Regions from separate parts of the Streptomyces sp. NPDC040610 genome, predicted to be linked through region 1. Evidence: riboswitches for the same ligand, from Rfam matches in the RefSeq annotation. Region 1 holds a riboswitch; the other holds the start of a gene.
The links. A riboswitch is a leader RNA that binds a small molecule or an ion and turns the genes downstream of it on or off. The one in region 1 is predicted to bind glycine.
Positions count from the first base shown of each region.

Region 1 (3,862 bases):
CGTCGGCGATCCGGCGGAACTCGGCGAAGTCCAGCTGACGCGGGTAGGCGGACCAGCCCGCGATGATCACCTTCGGGCTGTTCTCCTTGGCCAGGCGCTCGACCTCGGCCATGTCGACCAGACCGGCGGCGTCCACGTGGTACGCGACCACGTTGAACTGCTTGCCGGAGAAGTTCAGGCGCATGCCGTGGGTGAGGTGCCCGCCGTGCGCCAGGTCAAGGCCGAGGATCGTGTCGCCGGGCTGGGCGATCGCGAAGAGGGCGGCCTGGTTGGCGGAGGCGCCGGAGTGCGGCTGGACGTTGGCGTACTCGGCGCCGAACAGGTCCTTGACCCGGTCGATGGCGATCTGCTCGGTGACGTCCACGTGCTCACAGCCGCCGTAGTAGCGGCGGCCGGGGTAGCCCTCGGCGTACTTGTTGGTGAGGACGGTGCCCTGGGCCTCCATGACGGCGACCGGAGCGAAGTTCTCCGAGGCGATCATTTCCAGGGTGGACTGCTGGCGGACGAGCTCGGCGTCGACGGCGGCGGCGACGTCCGGGTCGAGCTCGTGCAGAGGGGTGTTCATAAGCGACATCGGAAAATCAGTCCTTACGCCGTGGTCAGCTGCCTGCGAACGCGGTGTACTCGTCGGCGGAGAGCAGGTCGCCCGGCTCCTCGGCGACGCGCACCTTGAACAGCCAGCCGCCCTCGAAGGGGGCAGAGTTCACCAGGGACGGGTCGTCCACGACGTCCTGGTTGGCCTCGACGACCTCACCGGAGACCGGCGAGTAGAGGTCGCTGACCGACTTCGTCGACTCCAGCTCACCGCAGGTCTCACCCGCGGCGACCGTGTCGCCGACCGCCGGGAGCTGGGCGAAGACGACGTCGCCGAGCGCGTTGGCCGCGAACTCGGTGATGCCGACCGTCGCCACACCGTCCTCGGTGGCCGACAGCCACTCGTGCTCCTTGCTGTAACGCAGCTGCTGGGGATTGCTCATGGCCTGAATTCTCCTGTACGCGGGCGAGTGCTGATGAACGTGGGTCTTACGGACTGAGACGGGCGCGTGCCGCCACGGCTCCCGACGGGACGCGGAGGCGTCCGCAGAGCGAGTGGGGCGCGGGCGGAGGCCGGACTGGACCGGCGCCGCCGGGCTACTTCTGACGCTTGTAGAACGGCAGCGCGACGACTTCGTACGGCTCATGCGTACCGCGGATGTCCACACCCACGCCCGCCGTGCCGGGGGCGGCGTGCGCCGCGTCGACGTACGCCATCGCGATCGGCTTGCCGAGGGTCGGGGACGGCGCGCCGGAGGTGACCTCGCCGACGACCTCGCCGCCGACGACCACGGACATGCCCGCGCGCGGGACCCGGCGGCCCTCGGCGATCAGGCCCACCAGCTTGCGCGGGGGAGCGGCCTCGGCGCGCTCGGCGGCCGCGCGCAGCGCCTCGACGCCCACGAAGTCGTCCGCGTGGGACGTCTTGTCAAACTTGACGACTCGTCCCAGACCGGCGTCGAACGGCGTCAGGGCCGTCGTCAGCTCGTGCCCGTACAGCGGCATGCCCGCCTCCAGGCGCAGCGTGTCGCGGCAGGACAGGCCGCAGGGGACCAGGCCCACCGGGGCACCGGCCTCGGTCAGCGCACGCCACAGCTGCTCGGCGTGCTCGGGGGCCACGAACAGCTCGAAGCCGTCCTCGCCGGTGTAGCCCGTGCGGGCGATCAGGGCGGGGACGCCCGCGACGGTGCCGGGCAGGCCCGCGTAGTACTTCAGGCCGTCGAGGTCGGCGTCCGTGACCGCCTTCAGGATGCCGGGGGACTCCGGGCCCTGGACGGCGATGAGGGCGTAGGCGTCGCGGTCGTCGCGGACCACGGCGTCGAAGCCTTCGGCGCGCTCGGTCAGTGCGTCGAGCACGACCTGGGCGTTGCCGGCGTTGGCGACGACCATGTACTCCTGGTCCTGGAGCCGGTAGACGATCAGGTCGTCCAGGATGCCGCCGTCGGCCTGACAGATCATGGTGTAGCGGGCGCGGCCGACGCCGACGGAGCCGATGTTGCCGACCAGGGCGTGGTTGAGCAGGTCCACCGCCGCGGGGCCGGTGACCGTGATCTCGCCCATGTGGGAGAGGTCGAAGAGGCCGGCGCGGGTGCGGACCGCGTTGTGCTCGTCGCGCTCGCTGGCGTAGCGCAGCGGCATGTCCCAGCCCGCGAAGTCGGTCATGGTCGCACCGAGGTCGCGATGCAGGGCGTCCAGGGCGGTGTGGCGTGGGGTGTTGCTCATCAGTACTGGCTCCCGGGGCATGACGGGCGAGGTCGATCCTCCCCATCTGTCATCGAACCTGAGAGGTTCACCACGTCCCGTGCGTATGACGGGTCATGACTTGCACCTTGGGTGGAGCCGCCCCTGCGACCGGTGTGGCCGGGTGTGACCGGGGATCGACCCGCTTTTCAGATGTGCCTCGCCCGCGCGGTACGGGGCCTGAGAGATTCAAGGGAGGAACTTGCTCCTTCGGCGCCCCGGGACGACGTCCGCGTCAGAGTGCGGTCACGTCTCCGGGAACTCTCCCGCGCGGATTCAAGCGGCCGGTATGGAGTTGGCGCGCACATCATTGCACGCGCCCCCGCTTCACGACAGCAGCAACTTCTTCACGACGGCGGCTACGGCGGAATGCCCTTGTGTGGCATTACCGTCTCTTTACACTCAACGGAGAAGTACTGGGGATGAGTGACGTGACCAGCATGGGGAGGCCGATCACGGTGCACAGGAGCGGTGCTTATGCGACCACCACGGGTGTGGCGCTGCCCGGCGGCGACGTGGTGCCGCCGCAGCCCGGCGCCCCCGTGCGCGAGTGCCTCGGGTACTTCCCGCGGCCCGTCGTGCGCGACCTCAGGGACCGGGCCCGGCGCGGCCCGCGCCGCCTGGTGTTCGGCGCGAGCGACGTCGTGGTCGTGTCCGGGCTGCCCGGCAGCGGCAAGTCCACGCTGATGCGGCGCGCGGTGGCGGGGCCGCGCGTGGACTCCCAGGACACCCGGGACCGCTGGGCGGCCCGCATGCCCCGGCTGCTGCCGTACGCGCTCTACCGCCCCCTGGTCCGCCTCGCGCACTACGCGGGCCTGCACCGGGCGCTGCGCTCCGGCGCGGGCGTCGTCGTGCACGACTGCGGTACGCAGCCGTGGGTGCGCCGCTGGCTGGGCCGCGCGGCCGCCCGGCGCGGGGCCACGCTGCACCTCCTGCTGCTCGACGTGCCCGTCGAGGTCGCCCTCGACGGGCAGCGCGAGCGCGGCCGCGGGGTCTCCCGGTACGCCTTCGCGCGGCACCGCAGGACGGTCGGCCGCCTCGTCCGCGCCGCCGAGCGGGGTGAGCTGCCGCGGGGCTGCGGCTCGGCGGTGCTTCTGGACCGGGAGGCGGCGGGGGCGCTGCGGGAGATCGGGTTCGGGGGCTGAGGGGGCTGAGGGGGCGGTGCGGCGGGGGTCCCGGTTAGGGTCGGGCCCGCAGCACAGGAGCAGGGCAGAGCGCAGAGCAGAGGTCGAGGACAGATGAACTATCCGGGGGACTGCCCGGGAGGCGTTCCGGCACAGGGACCGGGCCCGGACCAGGGACATCCGCATGGGCATCCGCACGAGGGATGGCCGGCCAACGAGCTGGAGGAGGTCCTGGCCGCGTCGCTCGGCGCCCCGCCGTCGGACGCGGTGGGCGCCCGCATCGTCGAGACGCTGGGCCGCGGCCGCGTCTGGATCCCGCTCCCGTCCGGCGGCGGCCCCGACCAGGGCACGCTCGACCTGCCCACGCTGGAGATCGACGGTCAGGCGTACGTCCCCGTCTTCACGTCGGAGCAGCAGTTCCAGCAGGTGACGGGGGGCCGGATGAGCTGGACGGTGGCGCCCGC
Region 1 covers NZ_JBVIXA010000001.1:1,253,128-1,256,989, forward strand. The annotation lists gene glyA (serine hydroxymethyltransferase) at 1-574, opposite strand, end outside; gene gcvH (glycine cleavage system protein GcvH) at 600-977, opposite strand; gene gcvT (glycine cleavage system aminomethyltransferase GcvT) at 1,132-2,256, opposite strand; glycine riboswitch at 2,293-2,433, opposite strand; glycine riboswitch at 2,434-2,553, opposite strand; gene ACZ6AA_RS05575 (AAA family ATPase) at 2,697-3,419, shown strand; gene ACZ6AA_RS05580 (enhanced serine sensitivity protein SseB) at 3,513-3,862, shown strand, end outside.

Region 2 (3,862 bases), on a different contig from region 1:
GAGAGCTATGGCGGGCCCACGGCGAGCTGGGGTGAGCCGCGTGGGGCCGGGTTGGGCCGTGTGGGCCGGGGCAGGATGCGTGAGCCGGGGCGGGCCGCGTGAGCTGGGTTGGGCTGTGCGAGCCGGGATGAGCCTCGTGAACCAGGGCGGGCCGCGTGAGGCGGTGCGGGACGCCCGGGTCGGATGGGGGTACGTGGGCCGGGTCGGGGCGGCGGCGGGAATTCGACGCCGTCGGTTACGCGGACGTCTGGCCGAAGTCCGCGTCCGGCGGGGGCGGCGGTGGCGCCAGGTCCAGGCCGTAGTGGCGGTAGAGCTGGAGTTCCTGTTCCGGGGACAGATGGCGGCCGACGCCGAAGTCCGGGGCGTCCTTGATCAGGGCGCGTTCGAAAGGGACCCGGAGGGTGCCGTCGTCGACCAGCTCGCTGGGCTCCAGGGGGACGAAGGCGTCCCTGCTGAACAGCCCCGTCCGTATGGCGGCCCACTCCGGCGCACCGGTGGCATCGTCGAGATAGACCTCGTCGACTGTGCCGATCTTGGCCCCGTCGCGGTCGAACGCCTTGCGGCCGATCAGGTTGCGCGGATCGATATCGGTCTGCACGGGCCCTCCAACTGGTCGCGAGTCGTTCGTGCTCGTACCTGCTTGTGCGTACTCGTACCTGCTCGTACGTGCTAGTACGTACTCGTCCAGAATTCGCTCGTCATCACTACGAAAGAGCACATCGAGGCGGGCGGCCACTCGAGGGATCGGCCGCGGTCCTCGCTGGTAGGCTGGCGAGTGGCTGTTGACCCCGTGCGGGAGAGCTCTTCGGTGGCAGCACCGGAGGCGCCGAAGGAGCAACTCCTCCCCGGAATCTCTCAGGCCCATGTACCGCACGGACGAGGTCACTCTGGAAAGCAGGGCGGGCGTCGGGCGGGCACGTTCGGAACCCTTCCTCACCGACGGTGAAAGCAGCGCTGCCCTCGGGCGGTGCTGTGAAGCTCTCAGGTTGAGATGACAGAGGGGGAGGCCGTCCGGGTACCCGCGCCGTGGTGCCCCTCGCAGGTCGTGTCAGACCAGGAGGCCTCCGCAATGACCGCCACTCCTCGTACTCCGCTCTCGCAGCTGGAGCAGGGAATCCCCTTCGAACAGCGGCACATCGGACCCGATGCAGAAGCCCGCGCCAAGATGCTCGCCCAGGTCGGGTACGGCTCCCTCGACGAGCTGACGGCCGCCGCGGTGCCGGATGTGATCAAGAACGCCGACGCCCTCGAGCTGCCCGGCGCGCGGACCGAGGCCGAGGTCCTGGCCGAGCTGCGCTCCCTCGCCGACCGCAACCAGGTCCTCGACTCGATGATCGGGCTCGGCTACTACGGCACGTTCACGCCGCCGGTGATCCTGCGGAACGTGATGGAGAACCCGGCTTGGTACACGGCGTACACGCCGTACCAGCCGGAGATCTCGCAGGGCCGTCTGGAGGCGCTCCTCAACTTCCAGACCGTCGTCGCCGACCTGACCGGACTGCCCACCTCCGGTGCCTCGCTGCTCGACGAGGGCACCGCCGCCGCCGAGGCCATGGCGCTCTCCCGGCGCCTGGGCAAGGTCAAGAACGGCGTCTTCCTCGTCGACGCCGACGTGCTGCCGCAGACCGTCGCCGTGATCCAGACCCGCGCCGAGCCGACCGGTGTCGAGGTCGTCGTCGCGGACCTGACGGACGGCATCCCGGCCGACGTCGCCGAGCGCGGCGTGGTCGGCGTGCTGCTCCAGTACCCGGGCGCCTCCGGTGCCGTACGGGACATCAAGGCGCTCATCGACCAGGCCCACGACCTGGGCGCAATCGTTTCTGTGGCCGCCGACCTGCTGGCGCTCACGCTGCTCACCTCGCCCGGTGAGCTCGGCGCGGACATCGCCGTCGGCACCACCCAGCGCTTCGGCGTCCCGATGGGCTTCGGCGGCCCGCACGCCGGCTACATGGCGGTGCGCGAGAAGTTCGCCCGCAGCCTGCCCGGACGCCTCGTGGGCGTGTCCGTCGACGCCGACGGCAACAAGGCCTACCGGCTCGCGCTGCAGACCCGTGAGCAGCACATCCGCCGCGAGAAGGCGACCAGCAACATCTGTACCGCCCAGGTGCTGCTCGCCGTCATGGCCGGGATGTACGCCGTCTACCACGGCCCCGAGGGGCTCAAGGCGATCGCGCGGCGCACCCACCGGTACGCGACGATCCTCGCCGCGGGCCTCAAGGCCGGGGGCGTCGAGGTCGTGCACGAGGCGTACTTCGACACGCTGACCGTCCGCGTGCCGGGCAAGGCCGCCGACATCGTGACCGCGGCCCGCGAGGGCGGCGTGAACATCCACCTCGTGGACGCCGACCAGGTGTCGTTCGCGTGCGACGAGACCACGACGCGCACGCAGCTCGCCGCGATCTGGACCGCGTTCGGTGTCGAGGCCGACGTCGAGGCGCTGGACGCCTCCGTCGCCGACACGCTGCCCGCCGGTCTGCAGCGCTCCGACGACTTCATGGCGCACCCGGTGTTCCACCAGTACCGCTCCGAGACCGCGATGCTGCGCTACCTGCGCCGCCTCGCCGACCGGGACTACGCGCTCGACCGCGGCATGATCCCGCTGGGCTCCTGCACCATGAAGCTCAACGCCACCACGGAGATGGAGCCGGTCACCTGGCCGGAGTTCGGCCAGCTGCACCCCTTCGCGCCCGCCCAGCAGGCCCAGGGCTATCTGACGCTGATCAGGGAGCTCGAGGAGCGGCTCGCCGAGGTCACCGGGTACGACAAGGTGTCACTGCAGCCCAACGCCGGTTCGCAGGGCGAGCTCGCCGGACTGCTCGCGGTCCGCGGCTACCACCGTGCCAACGGCGACGACCAGCGGACCGTCTGCCTGATCCCGTCCTCCGCGCACGGCACCAACGCCGCCAGCGCCGTGATGGCCGGGATGAAGGTCGTCGTGGTGAAGACCGCGGACGACGGCGAGATCGACGTCGAGGACCTGCGGGCCAAGATCGAGCAGCACCGCGACCAGCTCGCCGTCCTGATGATCACCTACCCGTCCACGCACGGTGTCTTCGAGGAGCACGTCGCCGACATCTGCGCGCAGGTGCACGACGCGGGCGGCCAGGTGTACGTCGACGGCGCCAACCTCAACGCCCTGGTGGGCCTCGCCAAGCCCGGCCACTTCGGCGGCGACGTCTCGCACCTGAACCTGCACAAGACGTTCTGCATCCCGCACGGCGGCGGCGGCCCCGGCGTCGGCCCGGTGGCCGTGCGCGGGCACCTCGCCCCGTACCTGCCCAACCACCCGCTGCAGCCCGCCGCCGGCCCCGAGACGGGCGTCGGGCCCGTCTCGGCCGCGCCGTGGGGCTCCGCCGGGATCCTGCCGATCTCCTGGGCGTACGTACGCCTCATGGGCGGTGAGGGACTCAAGCGCGCCACGCAGGTCGCCGTGCTCTCCGCGAACTACATCGCCAAGCGCCTCGAGCCGCACTTCCCGGTGCTCTACACCGGCCCCGGCGGGCTCGTCGCGCACGAGTGCATCATCGACCTGCGTCCGCTGAGCAAGTCCACGGGCGTCAGCGTCGACGACATCGCCAAGCGGCTCATCGACTACGGCTTCCACGCGCCGACCATGTCGTTCCCGGTCGCCGGCACGCTGATGATCGAGCCGACGGAGAGCGAGGACCTGGACGAGCTCGACCGGTTCTGCGAGGCGATGATCGCCATTCGCGGCGAGATCGAGAAGGTCGCGAGCGGCGAGTGGAACGCCGACGACAACCCGCTGCGCAACGCCCCGCACACCGCGGCCGCGCTCGGCGGCGACTGGGAGCACGGCTACAGCCGCGAGGAGGCCGTCTTCCCGGCCGGAGTGGTGGCAGCG
Region 2 covers NZ_JBVIXA010000002.1:1,359,643-1,363,504, reverse strand. The annotation lists gene ACZ6AA_RS12565 (PRC-barrel domain-containing protein) at 236-598, opposite strand; glycine riboswitch at 784-881, shown strand; gene gcvP (aminomethyl-transferring glycine dehydrogenase) at 1,070-3,862, shown strand, end outside.
Region 2: it holds a riboswitch for glycine, as region 1 does, so the genes downstream of both, gcvP (aminomethyl-transferring glycine dehydrogenase) here and gcvT (glycine cleavage system aminomethyltransferase GcvT) in region 1, are expected to answer to the same signal.